DNA from 2 places in the Cohnella boryungensis genome. Region 1 is predicted to be linked to the other one. Evidence: predicted binding sites of a transcription regulator. Region 1 holds the regulator's gene; the other holds the start of a gene.

The links. Region 1 encodes Rex, which represses fermentation and respiration genes when NADH is low (regulators of the CRP and FNR family bind a similar motif). Its sites were predicted from a motif close to TTGTGAAATATTTCACAA; they were not measured.
Region 2: nadA (quinolinate synthase NadA) is a predicted target of Rex. The motif match lies at 2,991-3,008, and genes of this name have one in related genera.

What each region holds. Positions count from the first base shown of each region.
Region 1 covers NZ_JBHSED010000005.1:175,662-185,064, forward strand. Annotated here, with positions in the region: gene dinG (ATP-dependent DNA helicase DinG) at 1-2,689, shown strand, start outside; gene ACFO1S_RS05385 (redox-sensing transcriptional repressor Rex) at 2,686-3,342, shown strand; gene ACFO1S_RS05390 (amidohydrolase) at 3,339-4,646, shown strand; gene ACFO1S_RS05395 (cell wall elongation regulator TseB-like domain-containing protein) at 4,643-5,161, shown strand; gene ACFO1S_RS05400 (hypothetical protein) at 5,351-5,887, shown strand; gene ACFO1S_RS05405 (AAA family ATPase) at 5,880-7,379, shown strand; gene ACFO1S_RS05410 (RNA polymerase sigma factor) at 7,531-8,085, shown strand; gene ACFO1S_RS05415 (hypothetical protein) at 8,078-9,283, shown strand.
Region 2 covers NZ_JBHSED010000008.1:12,919-22,321, forward strand. Annotated here, with positions in the region: gene nadC (carboxylating nicotinate-nucleotide diphosphorylase) at 1-365, opposite strand, end outside; gene nadB (L-aspartate oxidase) at 358-1,980, opposite strand; gene nadA (quinolinate synthase NadA) at 2,021-2,959, opposite strand; gene ftsH (ATP-dependent zinc metalloprotease FtsH) at 3,192-5,189, opposite strand; gene hpt (hypoxanthine phosphoribosyltransferase) at 5,280-5,819, opposite strand; gene tilS (tRNA lysidine(34) synthetase TilS) at 5,878-7,296, opposite strand; gene ACFO1S_RS06730 (serine/threonine protein kinase) at 7,329-8,252, opposite strand; gene ACFO1S_RS06735 (vWA domain-containing protein) at 8,236-8,994, opposite strand; gene spoIIE (stage II sporulation protein E) at 9,186-9,403, opposite strand, start outside.

The DNA of each region.
Region 1 (9,403 bases):
GGGCGCGCCCGAGCCGGAGGAGATGCTTAACGACATCGTGCCTTTGCTTCAGGATGTCGTACTGGTCGGCCACAACGTTGAGTTCGATTTCCGCTTTCTGCAAGCCGCCCTTGATCGGAGCGGCTATTTGCCGTTCGGCGGAAGATTGCTGGACACGGTCGAGCTGGCCCGAATCGCGTTTCCGACGCAGTCGTCCTTCGCGCTTGCTTCGCTTACTCAGGCATTGGGAATCGCTCATGATCGTCCGCATCAGGCAGATAGCGATGCTCTGGCTACGGCCGAGCTGTTCTTGAGATGCAGAAGCCGTCTGCGAGAATTGCCTTTGTTGACGCTGCAAAGACTTCATGGCATGTTTGAGTCCGATCAGGACGATCTTGGATGGTTGATCGCGGATACTTTGTCATGGAGAGAGATGCAGCCGCATATGCCCGAAGACGGTCTGTTTTATTTTCGCCAGTTCGCGATGAGCGTCGGGGACTGGAGCGAAGAGCAGAATGGCCGACGGGAGGATGGAGCCTCCCTGGCTTTGCAGAATATGGATTTCGATAGCTATTTGGCCGCCGTGCAGGGCAACCTGAAATCAGCCTTCCACGCATACGAGGCAAGAGAAGGTCAGGACATCATGTTCAAGCAGGTTTATGATGCCTTGGAAGAGGACGCCCATCTGCTGGTCGAAGCCGGTACTGGAACAGGCAAATCTCTGGGCTACTTGCTGCCTTCCCTATATTATGGACTGAAGGAAGACAAAAAAATCGTCGTCAGCACGCATACGATTCAGCTTCAAGAGCAGCTGCGAGAGCGGGACCTGCCCTTGCTTCAGCAGGTGCTGCCAATGTCCTTCAAAGCATCGGTATTCAAAGGCAGAAACAACTATTTGTGCTTGAGGAAATTCGAGCATCGTCAGCAGCTTCCCGCCCATGCCTTCAGCAGAGAGGAAGCGGTTACCCGGGCCGGTATGACGGTGTGGCTGGGCGAGACGCTTCGCGGAGAATCCGAGGAGCTGAATACCGGCGGTCGAGGTCGCGAAGAGTGGAGCGCTGTGGCAAGCGATGCGGCCTCCTGCCTGAATCGGGCGTGCCCGTGGTTCAGAAGATGCTTCTATCATCGCGCTCGCCAAGAGGCGGGCAAAGCGGATTTGATCATCACGAACCATGCCCTGCTGTTCACCGACATGCGGGCGGATCATCGGCTGCTGCCGGCCTATGACCGCCTTGTCGTCGACGAGGCTCATCATCTGGAAGAGGTGGCAAACAGTCATCTGGGCGAGAAAACCTCATACGCTTCCTTGATGATCCCCATGCAACGGGCCTGGAAGGATGCCAGAACGGGCCTGCTTCCGCAGCTGCTCTCGACTGTGTCCGAATCGGGCCTGGCGCAGGCTTCCGTCTGGTCGGAAAAGCTGGAAATGGTCATTCCCAAGCTTCATGACATCCGAGAAGCATGGGAACGCTGGATGGAAGCGTTATTCCAGCTGCTGTCCAGCCAAGCGGCTGCAGACGAGACCGGCAGTCTAACGCTGCGGCTTAAACCCGATGATCTTCCCGCGCAGTGGGATGCGCTTGGCATCGACGGGAACAATGTCATTCAGCTGCTTTCCGATTTTATCCGACCGTTGGAGAAGCTGGCTGTCGAAATTCGCGAGGATACGGACGAGCTCGGCATGCAAGGGCTGCTGACGGATCTCGGCGGCGTGCTGAAGGATTTTACGAACGTTCGCGCCGATACTCAGTCGTTTGTTACGCTTGGCAAGCCCGAATTCGTCTACTGGATCGAAGGCCACTCGCAATATCGCAGCCGATCGATCCAGGTCTTAGGCGCCCCTGCGGATGTGAGCGCCTTACTGCGCGAAGGGGTATTCGAGAACAAGGCGAGCGTCGTGATGACCTCCGCAACGCTGACGATCGACAAGTCCTTCAAGTATGTTACCGAACAGCTCGGTCTCGACGAAGCCGAGAAGGGCGGACGTCTCAAAACGGCCATGCTGCCTTCGCCTTTTCGATATCGGGAGCAGGCGCTCGTGCTGATCCCAAGAGATTTCCCGGCCATTAAGGGCAGGGACGGAGAGAAGGCTTTCATTCAAGCGCTGATCTCCTCGCTGCAGGAAACCGCCCTCACGGTAGGCGGAAGAACGCTTGTGCTGTTCACCTCCTATCGTATGCTTCGGGCGGTATACGACCCGTTGAAGGAGAACCTTGAACAGCACGGGATTCAGGTGCTCGGTCAAGGAATGGACGACGGCAGCCGCAGCCGGCTCACGCAGCAGTTCATGAAGCAGCCGGCTTCCGTGCTGCTGGGCACGAGCAGCTTCTGGGAAGGCATCGACTTGCCGGGAGACGCGCTGACCTGCCTGGCCATTGTCAGGCTTCCTTTCCAGCCGCCCAATCATCCGGTCGCGGAGGCCAAGTCGGAGAAGCTGCAGGCCGAGAACAAAAATCCGTTCATGAAGCTCTCGCTTCCCCAAGCCGTTATCAAGTTCAAGCAAGGCTTCGGGCGTCTCGTTAGAACCTCTACGGACAAGGGGATCGTCATACTGTACGATACCCGGGTGATCGATACGAATTACGGAAAGTACTTTCTGTATTCCTTGCCCGGCCCCAAGATGGAGCACCTGCCCACCTCGGGCATGACCTCAAGAATCAATGAGTGGCTGCATCCACAGGCAGCATTGGAGGAAGGAGAAGCGAGATGAAACCTATTAAAATTTCCGAAGCTGTCGTCAGAAGGCTTCCGATCTATTTGAGATTTCTTAACGAGCTGAGCTTGAGCAACATTCAGACCGTCTCCTCTCAGGATTTGGGGGAAAAGCTGGATCTCAATCCTGCGCAGATTCGCAAGGATCTGGCTTATTTCGGAGAATTCGGCCGCAAGGGCGTCGGGTATAACGTAGATTATTTGATCGAGAAAATTCGTCAGATTCTCAAGCTGGACAAAACGATGAATGTCGTTCTGGTCGGAACAGGCAACTTGGGACGTGCTTTATGCAACTATAGCATGTATATTAAAGATAACATGAAAATCGTAGCGGTTTTCGATGCGGACCCTAGCAAATCCGGCACGCTGTTGAACCACCTCGTCGTTCAGCCGATGCAGGAGCTGGCGGACTCTGTACGCCAACTGGACATCTCCGTGGGGATTATTACGGTGCCGGCGAGCGAAGCCCAGAAGGTAGCGGATGAATTCGTTGCCGCGGGCATACGGGGCATCCTTAATTTCGCCCCGGTCGTGCTGAAGACTTCGCCGGGGGTTCGGATTCACAATGCCGATTTTACCGCAGAGCTGCTTAGCCTGGCTTATTATATGGATCATCATGAAGCGTTGAATGAGGGAGACGGAGAGAGATGAAGCAAAGACGATTAATCCAACGGGGTACTTTTGTTACAATTGACGAACAGCTGCCTGTATATCAGGGCTGGCTGGCCATGGAAGACGGCAAGATTGCCGCGATGGGACAAGGCGAAGCGCCGGCAGAGGAAACCGCGCTCGCGACCGAGACGCTTGACGGCTCCGGCTTGCTGTTTATGCCGGGACTGGTGAACACGCACGGTCATGCGGCGATGTCCCTGCTCAGAGGAATGGCTGACGATCTGGCTCTGCAGGACTGGCTGCAAAATCATATGTGGCCTACCGAGGCCAAATTCACCGGAGACGACGTTTACTGGGGATCGGCTCTGGCCGCTGTTGAGATGATTAAAAGCGGTACGACGACATTCGTCGATATGTACGACCACATGCATCGGGTGGCCGAGGTGGTTGACACCTCCGGTCTGAGAGCGAGCTTGACGAGAGGCGTTATCGGCTTATGCCCGGAGGACGTCCAGAAGGCGAAGCTGGAGGACGCGATCCGCTTCGCCAAGGAATGGCATGGCAAGGCGGACGGCCGCATCAGCGTCATGATGTCACCACATGCGCCTTATACCTGTCCGCCGGATTACATTCTCAAGTTCGTGGAGACGGCGCACGAATTGAATTTGCCGATGCATACCCACATGTCCGAGACGCTTGCGGAAGTGGAGCAGAACGTTAGGGATTACGGCGTGCGTCCCGTAGAGCATCTGGATCGTCTCGGAATGTTCAGCCGACCTACTTTGGTCGCCCATGCCGTACATCTGAACGACGAAGAGATTGCCCTGCTCGCTGAGCGCAAGGTTGCGGTATCCCACAACCCGGTCAGCAATCTGAAGCTGGCCAGCGGCGTGGCAAGAGTGCCTGAGTTGCTCAAGGCTGGCGTGACCGTCTCGCTCGGGACGGATGGTGCTGCCAGCAACAATAACCTGGACCTGTTCCAGGAGATCTCGACGGCGGCCTTGATTCACAAAGGGGTCTCCGGCGATCCAACCGCGATACCGGCAGCCGAAGCTTTGCGGATGGGCACTCTATACGGCGCCCGCTCCATCGGCCTTGAGGGCGTCACCGGGCAGTTGAAGACAGGCTTGAAGGCGGACATTATCGCCTTGAATATCGGCAAGGCCCACTTTGTGCCGCGTACGGATGTCGTCTCCCATCTTGTCTATTCCGCAAGAGGCGCGGATGTCGTTCATGTCTGGGTAGACGGCAAGCCGCTGCTGCGCGACGGCCAGTTGACAACGCTGGATGAAGAGAAGATCATGGCGGAAGCCGAGCGTTGCTATCAGAGGCTGCGGGCATGAGCGCGGTTCGGGGCGAAGGAAAGCGGTTCTTTCCTTCCCTCACTCGAGGGAAATGGATCATTCTGATCGCGGGATTTGTGCTGTTTGTCCTCGTTTCCTTCGTTCTATACGTGCGAACGGCGGATTCCGAATACCGCAAAGAGGAGAACAAAGCCGTTCGTCTGGCGAAGGAGCAGGGCGGCTTGACGGAAGTGACCGAAGCGGTAAGCCATACCTGGGAGGAAACCGTGTGGGTCGTAACCGGCAAGGATGCGGAAGGTCAATCGTGGATGGTGTTTGAGCACAAGGATGGTGTTTTGCGCGCGAAGCTGGATGACAATCTCAGCAGGGAGCAAATGCTTGACCTGTTCGCCCGGGATCATGAAGGCAAACCGATTCGCATGATGCCTGGCTGGTTCAACGGCCAGCCAGCTTGGGAAATTCGTTATTGGAACGATGCCGGCGAAGAGCATCAATCGCTGTCGTTCTACGCCTTGGCTGACGGCTCGATGCTCAAAACATACACGCTGCAATAAGCGCTGCTTATTGGGCAGGAAAACGCCGTAAAGGCGTTTTTTTGTTGGATTGCCAGCGATCGTCTAACGATTCGTCTATCTAAACCTGATATACTCTTAGTTGTAAGCGAGGTCGAGCCTTGCGTTTGACCTTTCCTGACTTTTCTCGACGATTGCCGTCCGAGGTCAACACTAGAGGAGGAACGGTAGATGAATAAACTTAAATTGATTCCAATCACGATAACGGCGGCTGTGACGGCCGCAATTTTATTCGGCGGATGGTTCGCCTACAATCACTATGGCATCGAGAAGCCGCTGGACAAGGTTGCTCATTCGGTGCCCGGCGTGGACTCGGCCAGCATTGATTTCTCGGGAAGCCTGGTCACCGTCAAGGTTCAACTAGACCCTGATGCCGATCTGGGAACCGTGTACCGCACGATCAAGCAGCAGGGAGCTTCCGAAATCGGCAGCCGAAAGCTCGAGCTTCTGGCTTCGGGGCAGAGCAGCGAGCGCTTGGAGCAAGCATGGAGCTATTCGCTGTTCGACGTGGCGGAGGCGATGGAGAATCGCCATTATTCCGGCGTTCGAGAGGCGATGTCGCAGATGTCGCAGCAGTTTCCCGGCATTGTCGCGACGACGGACATGGATGAAAGCAACGTGTACATTTCCATGAAGGATGGCGACTCGGCCAAATTCGTCGTGCTGCCTAGACAGCCTGCAACGTTAGGAGCGTGGCCGAATGCGTAAATTAAGCGAACACCGCAAAGAGATGGCGATCGGCTTCTTCGTTGTCCTGCTTGTCTTTTTAGTATTCGTCGGGCTGCCTCCTTCCATACTGGTCATGGGACTTCTGACGTTCGGCGCGATTTTTTTGTTCACGCGCTCCAGAGGTGGACTGGCAGTGGGGGCTGCCGGCAAGAAATCCGTCATACGCAAGCCGGAGTATCTCACGTTCGAGGATATCGGAGGTCAGGATCAGCCGAAAAGAGAATTAACGGAAGCGCTCGATTTCCTCGTCTATCGGGACAAGATCGAGAAGCTGGGCATTCGTCCGCTGAAGGGCATTCTGCTGACAGGACCTCCGGGAACGGGCAAAACCTTGCTTGCCAAAGCGGCCGCCCAATACACGAATTCCTCTTTCGTCGCAGCCTCCGGCAGCGAATTCGTGGAGATGTACGTGGGCGTCGGAGCAGGCCGGATTCGCGATTTGTTCAAGGAAGCGCGACAGCAGGCGATGAAGCTTAAGCGCGACAGCGCGATTATTTTTATCGACGAGATCGACGGCATTGGCGGGAAAAGGGACGGCGGACAGCATCGCGAATACGATCAGACGTTGAACCAGCTGCTTACGGAAATGGACGGAGTGCAGGGAGACGAGTCGGTTCGGGTGCTGCTGATCGCCGCGACCAACCGCAAGGAATTGCTGGATCCGGCGCTGCTGCGTCCGGGACGCTTCGATCGGCACATTCAGGTCGATCTTCCGGACAAAGCCGGAAGGGAGCATATATTGCGGCTGCATGCCCGCAACAAACCGCTGGATGCGGCAGCCTCCCTCTCGAAGGTGGCGCAGGAAACGTTCGGCTTCTCCGGCGCCCAATTGGAGAGCGTTATGAACGAGGCGGCGATCTATGCCATGCGCGAAGCGTCGGAGACGGTTACGACGGCTCATCTTACGCAAGCCATCGACAAGGTCATGATGGGCGAGCGGATGGATCGCGAGACGACCCGCGAGGAGCGGGAACGGGTGGCGATCCATGAGCTGGGACATGCGATTGTTGCGGAGCAGGTTCGCCCGAAGAGCGTCGCGCAGGTTTCTCTGACGCCGCGGGGGCAAGCGCTCGGCTATGTGCGCCATCATCCGCGACAGGACAACTATTTGTATACCAAGAAGGTGCTGGAGGAGCAGATTATGATTGCTCTTGGTGGCGCCGCGGCCGAAGAAATCTTCTACGGGGAGCGAAGCACGGGCTCGAAGGGGGATTTCGAGCAAGCGACCTCCATCGTAAGAACGATGATCGAATCGGGGATGTCGAAGCTCGGCATTATTCACCCGCAGGCATTAACGCAGGAGCAATGGTCGGCCGAGAACGCGGCGATTCTGGAGGAGCTTACAAAGAAGACCCGGACGATGCTGGAAGAACAGAAGAAGGCATTTAAACTGCTGCTGGACCGCCTCGTCAGCGAAGAGACGCTGTCCGGCCAGCAATTGAGAGCTATTCTGCAGCAGGACGCCGCATAGATGCATAGCGACTAGAGGGTTGGGCAGCGGTGAAGCTGTTCGGCCCTTTTTGCATATTTTACATCGATCATGGAAGGAAATTAGATGAGAAATATGATAGCATTGAACTTAGTTCGGATTTGTATCGTCTAATAGATCAGAGGTGGCAAGTTTGGAGTCCCAACGAAATTTCGATTTCCTTAAATATATGGTTGAGAGCGATGACGAAAAAGGCTTGCTTAACGAGCTAATGACCGCTTACGGCAAGGACGTATGGAATTATGCATACAGTATGACGCGGAAGTGGGATTTGGCAGATGATATTACGCAAGAAGTGTTTATTAAGGTGTTCCGCAATATGCATGCGTTCCGCCGGGACGCTTCAGTGAAAACCTGGCTTTTGACAATTACCCGCAATACCGCGATTGATTTTCAGAGATCGGCTTTTTTCCGCAAGGTGACGCTTTCCGATTTTGTCGAGGACTACGGGGAGCGGCGCTCCGTCGAGCAGGAAGTGCTGGAAAGCTCGGCAATGAGCGAAATGTGGAAAATGGTGCTGGGATTGCCCAAGAAGTATAGGGAGGTCATCATTTTATTCGCTCATCATCAATTGTCGTTAAAAGAAATCGCTCAGGTGCTGGATGTGACGGAAGGAACCGTGAAATCGCGAATGTTCCATGCCCGGCAGAAACTATCCAAAATGAAGGAGGCGAACCGCGATGGATGACAAGGAATTATTCGAACAGCTAAGAAGCGGTCCGCTTCCTCGGACGGGATTCGACGAAGAGCTGCGCAGAAGAATCAACAGCAATCTCGACAATCCGAGACGCGGCCAGAAGAAAGCTCCCTTTCTTCGCATGGGCATACTCGGAGCGTCGTTCCTGATCCTTGCGGTGCTCGCCGTCGGTTTGTGGCGCTGGGAGGGGATTCGGTCGGGCCAGGAGCAGAGGCTGTCTCTTCCGACAGAGAGCGCCTTGTCAAGCGGAACGAACGCCAACGACGAAGTGATCGATCCGGTTCCGCATTCTGCCGTCGTTATCGGACTTCGCAAGGACGAAACGGATAGTTTGCGGAGCAGCTATCGCACGATCGTAGTCGCTCCGGAAGACAATCGGCTGCAAGTCGTAGGCTCCGGAACGGGAATCTGGATGCCTTACGGCATCAACTTCTGGCAGATCGAAGCGATAGACGACGAGTTCGGCAACGGCGGGCAGCGCCTGATTGCGAACAAGGAGGGCAAGAGCTCCGGTATTTCGGCAGGGAGGACCAAGGCCGAGGCCTCCACACGGACGGAAAAGCTGCTGTATGCCGGAGACCATTACGTCTCCATTCTGGAGACGACCCAGGTTAACGAGAAGGGCGTATCCCGTTATAAGAGCCGGGTTCATGTCAATCTGCTGACGACGCTGACCGCCAAGAACCGGGCAGCCAATGTGGAAGCTCTGGAGCTTGAGAACATTCCTTTGTACAAGGCGCTCTCCTCTAATGATCCGATGGCGAATGTCGATCAATGGGCGGTCGCAAGAGAGGGGAACGCATGGGTGGCCAAGCAGTTCGTTCCCTCTACGGATTTAATACAGGTAACCGATGTTCGGAAGTGGCCGAATGCGCAGGTGCATCTGGAGCAGACGGATGTCGTCAAGGAGCCTGTATTGCCGATCGCATGGGATGACGTACTGAGATTGGAGCCGACGGCTGTAGACGCGTTTGCCTCGCCGGATCAGGATGTCGCGATATTCGTAACCCCGGACCGCTTACAGGTTGTTCCTTACCAGTTGCCCGAAGACGAGAGGGAGGCTGTAAGCGTCGATCTGCAGTCCGGCGAATCTGTAGTGATGGTGCAATGGGCCATCCAACAAAAATACGTCGACAATTGGAAGAAGATGTTCGGAGAATGGTTTAGCCTCCCGGCACGGCAGCCTTAGTTTATGATAAGATGAGAATATCCGCTAAACTTTCGCAATGTGAGAAATCTCAATGCGAAGCCGGATATTCTCGTTTTATTATATATAGAGGACATGCGTTAAATCATAGGAGCCGCTGGA
Region 2 (9,403 bases), on a different contig from region 1:
GCGATGCCCGATAACCTCTGCAGCAGATTAAGCGCCAATCGTTCGCCCGTCAATATGCTGAACGTCGAACCTTCCACCACGGCCAGAACCGTGCCCTTCTCCACCTTCGAGCCGTCCGTCGCCATTGCGTCGAATCGCAAGGCGGGATCGACAACTTCAAATACGAGTCTGGCCAGAGGTATGCCCGCCAGAATGCCGGTTTGCTTGGCGTGAATGATCCCCTTGGACTGATGACCCTGCGGCACCGTGGACATCGTGGTCACATCTCCCGAGCCGACATCCTCCGCCAACCAGACGCGAAGCTGCTCCTTCACCGCTTCCACGGCCGGACCGCCGATCGTCCAATCGCTTTCCCTTTCAAACATTGTCGTCGACCCTTTCTGTACGAATCCCTTTTTCCCGGTTCAATATCGTGTGTACCTGCCAGTCCCGATCATCCTTCTGAGGATAGTCTTCCCGATAATGGCCCCCCCGGCTTTCTTCCCGGCTCAGGGCAGCTTCGGTAACAAGCAGCGCACAGGTAAGCAGATTGGCGTATTCCAATTCCTCTCGCTTGGACAGGCTCATCTGGAAGAGCGGGAGCTGCTTGCGCAGATCGTCCAGCCCTTTAAGCAAGCCCGCGCGATTCCGCCGCAGCCCGGCATAACGCACCATGCTCTTCTGCAGCTTCAGCCTTCTTTCGATCAGCGTCCCGGTCAGGATGCCCTGTCTTTCCGAGGCTGGACCGTTGTCCGCAACCAGAGGAATCGGTGGCAGCTGATTCACCGCGTCTACGATGCGTTGACCGAAGACGATCGCTTCCGACAAGGAATTGCTGGCCAGACGGTTCGCTCCGTGAACCCCCGTTGAGGAGGCTTCTCCGCAGGCGAACAAGCGGCGAATGCTCGTTTCTCCGCGCAAATCCGTCTTGACCCCGCCCATCATATAATGGGCGGCCGGCGCAACCGGAATCCAATCCGTCGTCATGTCGAGCCCATAGTTCAAGCAATATTCATAGATCGTCGGGAATCGATGGCGAATCAGCTCCGGCGTCTCATGCGTGATATCGATATAAACATAGGTAGATTTCGTCGCTTCCATCTCGCTGACAATAGCCCGCGCCACGACGTCTCTTGGAGCCAGCTCAAGCTGCGGATGGTAGTTTTCCATAAAACGATCCCCGCGGATGTTTCTCAAGTAAGCGCCTTCTCCCCGAACGGCTTCGGATATGAGAAATCTTGGAGCGCCGGGGTAACAAAGCGATGTCGGATGGAATTGATTGAATTCCATATCGCGGATATCCGCTCCTGCGCGATAGGCCATGGCTACGCCGTCTCCGGTCGCGACATCCGGGTTAGTCGTATAGCGGTAGAGCTGACCGGCCCCTCCCGTACACAGAATCGTAGCCCGTCCGAAGACCGCCACGCGGGAGCCGTCCGGCTTCTGCACAAGAGCGCCGCGGCATTCACCGTCCTCCGTCAGCAGATCGAGCACGAAATGGTCGTCCCACAACACGATATCGGGATTGGTCTTTACTCTCTCGGCCAACGCTCTTACGATCTCATAGCCAGTGGCGTCTCCATTCGCGTGCAGAATACGTCTCTGGCTATGGGCTCCTTCCTTCGTCAATGCATAATGGCCGTCCTCTTCGTCGAAATTCGTGCCGTAACGAATAAGCTCCTGAACGCCTTGAGGGCCTTCATGGACCAGAACGTCCACCGCCGCCGTTTCGCATAGCCCGGCTCCCGCGATTAAGGTGTCCTGGGCGAGAAACTCCGGAGAATCTTCATCCGAGATAACGGCGGCGATGCCGCCCTGCGCATAGCGGGTATTGCTATCGAACAGCGATTTCTTCGTAATCATAAGCACTCGTTTCGACTCACTCGCTTTGAGCGCCGTAAAAAGGCCGGCAATGCCAGCCCCGATCACGATTACGTCCGTCTCTACCCGAGGAAGCCTGTCCAGATCAAAATCGACAACGTATCGTGGTATCCTAATCATTTTCGTCCCCACTTGACAATAGAGTAGCGCAAGCCTCCGGTTACTTCACCAGCAGCATGCGCTCCAACGATAAACGGGCTTTGTCCGCAACGTCCTGCGGCACATAGATTTCCGGCTGCATCGTTTCCAACGCTCTGACGACCTTCTTCAGGTTGTTCACCTTCATGTTGGGGCAGACGAGAAACTTGGATGCGAAGTGGAAGGATTTGTCCGGGCTGTCCAGACGAAGCTGATAGCCTGTTCCGTCCTCCGTTCCGACGATAAATTCCTTATGGCTCGACTCCCGGCAATACTTCAAAATGCCGGTCGTGCTTCCTACGAAGTCCGCCATCTCGACGACCTCGGGACGGCATTCCGGGTGCACGACGAACTGCGCATTCGGATATTTCGCCCGCATCTCTTCCACGTCTTTAATCGTCAGCATATCGTGGGTGTTGCAATAGCCTTCCCAGATGATCATCTTCTTGTCGGTTTTCTGGGAGACGTAATGACCCAGATTTTTGTCCGGACACCAGATAATCTCGTCGGAATCGACCGAATTGACGACTTGGACGGCATTGGCGGACGTACAGCAAATATCGGTCTCCGCTTTCACGTCGGCGGAGGAATTGATATACGTGACGACCTTCGCGTTGGGATGCTTGGCCTTTAATTCCCGCAAGCCGATCGGATTGACCATATCGGCCATCGGGCAGCCCGCACGCTCGTCCGGGACGAGCACCGTTTTGTGCGGAGCAAGAATCTTGGCGCTTTCTCCCATGAAATGCACGCCGCAAAAAACGATGACGTCGGCGTCCGTTGAAGCGGCCTTCTGCGCGAGAAGAAACGAATCCCCGCGAAAATCGGCCACCTCCTGTATTTCATCGCGCTGATAATAATGAGCGAGAATAATGGCATTGCGTTCTTTCTTGAGCTGTGCAAGCCTTTCGCGAAGCTCACGGTTCTGTTCGGCTTTACGCTCTAGTGCCAAGGCCTCCATGCAAAATCTCCTCCCTAGAAGTACCGGTGATTTGTGAATGAAAGCACAAACCTGGCGGGGATGTTGTCTTTATTGTGAACGAAAAGGACTTCGTTCATTAACATTTAATTTACACTTGCCAAGTAAGGCTGTCAATTGATCGCAAAGGCTTTTCTTTCTGATATTGGCACAAAAAAAGGGATGCCCAAGCGCCTCACGGCGCGGGAGCATCCCGTTATTCCACGTTCGCCTGTTAGGATTTCGGCTCTTCGGAGCCGTCGTCCTTGCGAAGATCCAGTCCGGTAGACAATGGCTCGTCGTCGCGGGTTTGAATCCGTACCTTGACGTTGCCCAGCGTGTCTACCACCGGCTCGCCCCTGGATTCTTCTCCGCCCGAGCCTTCTCCGTCCGCTGCAATGAACGTGCCCTTCTCGATCAGAGATTTGATCTGATCCAGATCGAGCGTCTCCTCATCCAGCAGCGTCTTCGCGATCAGGTGCATCTCTTCGCTCTTCTCGGTCAGCAGCTTCTTGGCGCGATCGTAACAATCGCGTGTAATGCTCTGCATCTCTTGATCGATCTCGTACGCGATCTTATCGGAATAGTTCTGTTCGTGTCCGATATCCCGGCCAAGGAAGACCTGTCCCTGAGAGCTGCCGAATTGCATCGTCCCGAGCTTCTCGCTCATGCCGTATTCCATAATCATGGCACGTACGATACTTGTGGCTTGCTTGAAGTCGCTGTATGCGCCCGTACCGATTTCCCCGATGAAGATTTCTTCCGCGGCGCGGCCCGCAAGCAGGCCTGTAACTTTATCCAACAGCTCCTGCTTCGTAACCAGCATACGGTCTTCCTTCGGCAGCATGATGACGTAGCCGCCCGCGCGGCCGCGAGGAATGATCGTAACCTTGTGAACCGTATCCGCATGCTCCAGGAAAAATCCCGCAATCGTATGTCCCGCTTCGTGGTAGGCTACGATACGCTTCTCCCGATCGCTGATGACGCGGCTCTTCTTCTCGGTGCCGACCACAACCCGGTCAATCGCCTCATCGACCTCTTGCATGGCGATGTCCTTCTTGTTGCGCCTTGCCGCCAGCAATGCCGCTTCGTTAAGCAAGTTCTCCAGATCTGCCCCGGTAAACCCGGTTGTCCGCTTGGCAATCGTGCCGAGACGCACGTCTTTGCTCAGAGGCTTGTTGCGCGCATGCACCTTCAGCACCGCTTCGCGGCCCTTCACGTCTGGACGGTCGACCGTGATCTGACGGTCGAAACGGCCTGGACGCAGCAATGCAGGATCCAGAATATCCGGGCGGTTCGTCGCGGCTACGATAATAATTCCCTCGTTCGCCCCGAAGCCGTCCATCTCGACCAGCAATTGGTTCAGGGTCTGCTCGCGCTCGTCGTGTCCGCCGCCGAGGCCTGCGCCCCGCTGACGGCCGACGGCATCGATTTCGTCGATAAAAATGATACAAGGCGCGTTTTTCTTCGCGTTCTCGAACAAATCGCGAACCCGCGATGCGCCGACGCCGACGAACATTTCCACGAAATCCGAACCGGAGATCGTAAAGAACGGAACGCCCGCTTCACCCGCAACCGCGCGGGCAAGCAATGTTTTACCGGTACCCGGAGGCCCCACGAGGAGCACGCCCTTCGGAATGCGCGCGCCAAGCGCGGCAAACTTGCGAGGGTCCTTCAGGAATTCGACAACCTCGACCAGTTCCTGCTTCTCTTCATCCGCTCCGGCGACATCCTCGAACGTGACCCGCTTTTTCTCTTCATTATAAAGACGGGCGCGGCTCTTGCCGAAATTCATCACTTTGCCGCCGCCGCCCTGCGCCTGATTGATCAGGAAGAAGAACAGTACGAACATAATGATAAACGGAATGATGGAAGTTAAGAATGTCAGCCAGAAGCTTTGTCCCGGCATTTTCTTCGAAATGACCTCGTAATTCTTTTCCAGCCCTGTCTGCGTAAACTGTTCCATTACGTAGTCAGCCAGGGGTGCGCGGCCCATGAAGGTCTCGCCTTTTTCTTGACCGGCTTTAGGCTTGAATTCGCCTGTAACCAGGTAGGTTCCGCTCTGAACTTGGATCGTCATCTTCTGAACGTTGCCCTGTTGAGCAGCGACGACGAGCTCGTTATAGCTCAGTTCCTTCGTCGTATCTTGCTTGCCGATAAAAAACTGAACGATCCCGACAGTCACCAAAAAGATAAGTAAGTAAAAGCCTGTGTTCCGGATGAACCGATTCATCCCCGACCTCCTCTCGACACGCTCACATCATTTTAACATAGCCTGTCTTGGCATCACAATCTTATCCCGCCGCGTTGTGGGCGACGAGAGCTAGCTTGAGTAAATCTCCGGCTTCAGCACGCCGACGTAGGGCAGGTTGCGGTATTTCTCCGCGTAATCCAGCCCGTATCCGACGACGAACGCATCCGGTATCGTAAAGCCGGTATAATCGGCGTTAAGATCGACCGTACGGCGGCCCGGCTTGTCAAATAAAGCCACGACATTGACGGACAATGCGTTCCGACGCTCCAGCACGTCAATAAGATAGCTCAGAGTCAGTCCGCTGTCGATAATGTCCTCTACGATAAGCACGTCCCGACCGTCGACGGAGACGTCCAGATCCTTGACGATCTTGACCTCGCCCGAGGATCTCGTGGAATTGCCATAGCTCGATACCGCCATGAAATCCAGCTCGATCGGAATGCTGATGTTCTTGGACAAGTCCGCCATAAAAATAAAAGCGCCCTTCAGCACGCATATCACCAGCGGATTGCGCCCTTCGTAATCGCGGCTGATCGCCGCTCCAAGCTCCGTTACCTTCTGATGAATCGCTTCTTGCGAGTAAAGAACTTCCTGAATGTCGTTGTGCAAGAAAGGTGCCTCCCAATGAGATTATTACACGGTATGATTGCTTTACTCCGATCATGCCCTAGTTTTCGGGGGCACTGTACGAGACACGCAGTGTCCTTCGGGTGGCTCCGCCTACAAGAGCATGTCCCGAGCGGCGTATTCCCGGAATCCACAGTACGCGTCCCTCCGCGTCGACCAGCAGCGCCAGCTTATCGCGAAGAGTGGGCGGAACTTTGGCATCGACGAACATATCTTGCACTTTTTTGGTGCCGTTTAGTCCGTAGGGCCGCATGCGATCGCCCGGCAGCCGATTGCGAATCCGGAGCGGATATTCCAGGCTGTCCGCATCGAAGCAGGCTTCATCGCGATTGTCCCGTACTCCCCGAATCGCTCCGTCCATCCTCTCCAGCTTGACGAGAGCCCCCGTTTCTTCAATCGCAATCTTATCCGTCGCTTCCGTGACGATATACGCAAAGCGCATCGGCGCCGACTCTGCGGGTCCGATATACGCTTCTTCATATTCCCTTCTCATTACCCAGCCGTCCCCGATATCCAACAACAAGGTCGTGGGGCGCTCTTGCTCAAGCGCGGCGAGAACTTCCTCCACCTGCCGGAAATCCAGCATTTGGCGCGGGTTTGAAGAACAGTTTAATATTAATTTAATCAATCTGCGTTGTAAAGCGACGTGAAGGCCGCGGAACCGTCGTCGCTCCAACCGGAAGCCCTCCCCCGAAGGGAAGACCGCCTCGCGGAAAACGCGAAGGGTTTGCTCTTCCATATAATCGTCATCCGCTGCCGCCATGTCCGCCAGCCTGGTCAGCGACTCCTTCAACCTAGGGTTATATTGCTCCAGAAGCGGCATCAGGTCCAGCCGGACGGCGTTACGGAAGTAATGACGGTCGACATTGCTGCTATCAACCGCGTAAGGCACCCCGTTTCGCTTGCAGTAATCAAGAAGCTCACATTTTGTAATACGCAGCAAGGGGCGAATCAGTTCCAACTGTTGTTCCCCTCGGCGATAACGAATGCCCGCCAAGCCTCCGATCCCCGTCCCCCGAATCACTCTCATCAACACTGTCTCGGCCTGATCGTCGGCATGATGGGCCGTCAGGAGACAGCCGGCGCCGTATTTCTTCGATACGTCCATTAAGAAACCATAACGCTTCTCTCTCGCTGCGCTCTGGGCGTTCATCCCCGTCTCCGCAAGGAACTCCGGCATGCCCAGACAAACCGTCTCAAGCGGCATGCCCCACTCCGTAGTGGTCCGCCTCACCAGCTCCGCTTCGGCATCCGACTCCGCGCCGCGAAACTGATGGTTCGCATGAGCGACGACGATTCTCCCCGGCTCTCCGTCCGCCAGCCCCTTCAGCAAGTGCAGAAGCGCCATGGAATCCGGTCCGCCGGATACCGCCGCAACGACGGTCGCTCCGTCTCGCCACCAGCCGTCCGCACGGGCTCTATGCCCGAACTCTCCTACCCATTCCTCCTGCGGCCGCACCTTCACCGCTCCTTTCCCAGCCCGCAAACGCTTTATTGCAGCAGCCAGACCGCCGCAACCGCCGTACTAATGACAATGGCCGCACCGAGAAGTCCTGCCATCCATGTCGGCACCCGATCCTCGGCGGCTTTGGGCTTTTGCGTTCCCCGAACGGCTTCCCGCCATTCCCTAACGGATTGACTGGCATTCTCGAATCGACCCATCAGCGCCTTCTCCATCCAGTCCTCCAGCGGCTGCAGCCGAGGATTGCTTCTGACCAGCTTGAGCAGCTCGCGCGGATGGCGATTCTGGGGAATGAGCGTTCCGTTCAATTGAACCAGACGCTTTCCGTCCAGCGCGTGCAGCCACAGCACGCCGAACGAGAACAAATCGTACCCCGGGTCCGCTACGCGGCTGCCCGCAGACCAGTAGCCGCGGTCGTAGATTTCGGTGAATTGGCGTACGCTGCGGCCGATAGCCGTGACGCCGCCATAGTCGACCAGCTCCACGCGACCATATTCGCCGACCAGAACGTTGTCGCTCTTGATATCGCCGAATACCCAGCCCGCTTCATGCAGTTGAGCCAGCCTCTCCAGCAGCCGATAGCCGATGACGCCCATCCAGTGGGCGCCATGCTGCTTCAAGTAAGCTCTGAGCGGCACACCGGGCACATACTTCATCACGTAGAAGGGAACCTTCCGATTGCCGATAACGGCGTCATCCACATCCAATAAGAACGGAGGCCTTCCCTTCTCCGAGCTGTCCAGGGAGGACAAAATATTGACCTCCCCTTGCAGCTCCGCCGCTTCGTGCCCGATCTTGACCGCGCAGGAAGCGCGGCTGCCCGAGGACGCCAAATACACCTGGCCATTCGCTCCCAGACCGAGCAGACGCTCCAGCCGGTAGCGCCTGCCGTTCCACGTGCCTCGTATTTCCGTGCCTCTGGCCAATAGGTCTTTATCAGATGACGTTGTCACTCCGCACCTCAATCGACTCGGGCCTTGAAATCCCTCCCGACGCGTCCGCAAGCTCTATTTCGCTTATTTTACCACAAGTTTCACGGATATAATCAACGACTTGCAGAAGGGCCGGTCCTGTCGGGGTCGTGCCTCGCATCCGGATTTTCCCGAACAGGGAGCCGATGCTCGAAGCATTCGTCAGCCACCCGGCGTCCCGGACGCAATAGGCGTACTGGGAGTCTCCCGGAAAATGAAACACGGCGACACGGCTTCTTCCGGTGCGGGCCTGCAGGCTAAGCGCAAGATCCCGAACGGCCTCCTCTACCGCGTGCAGCTTCGGCTTCATGCTCGCGCTGGCATCGATGAGCAGCGCAACCGAGAGAGACATCGTCTCTTCCATCTCCTCCATGACCTTCACGACTTCGCTCCGCTTGGGCGGCGGCAAGGCGCCGACATCGTTCACGCCGAACAGCTGCCGCAGCTCCTGATTCACTGCCTGGCGAATCGTTCCGGCAACCGTCTGCCGCGTCATCATCTGCACCGTGCGGGACAGCTGCCGACTCGTCACGATCCGGCTAATCCCCCCGCCCGCGCGGGCAATCTCGGCAATCTCCGCCTCTCCGTATTCCCCGATCGCGCCCTCATCCACGACGCCTGCGACGTTCACCGTTATGCCTTCTGCGAAAGCCTGCGCAGCCGCCGCAACCGGGCTTTCTCCGACATTCGAGCCCCCATCCGTAATGAGCAATATTTGCTTCATTCCCACCACTCCTTCTAGATTTCTAGCATCTAGTAAGAGTGTCGCCAAGGAATGCGAGATTTAACCCAGCGATGTTGGCCGCTCCGAAGCGTTAGGCGCAAGTAGACGCCGCGCATAGCAAAAAAGCCTTCCGGCCAGCGGAGGCTTCTTGCTCGATCGTCTGTATGGCTTGAGTTGCCGCTATCGTCGGACTAGCTTACGGTCCTCGGACGCTCCAGACGGTTAAGTCCCGGCCAGCGGAAGGCCGCCCATTCCGGCTGACGACGGGTTATTCGCGTGACGACAACGGTCATATCGTCCTTCACCCCTCCGGGGTGCTGGCGCAATGCCGTGTCCAGCAGAGCTTCCGCAATATCCTGCGGCTCCTCCTCCTCCAGCTCCTGAAGCACCCGCTTCATCCACAGCTCTT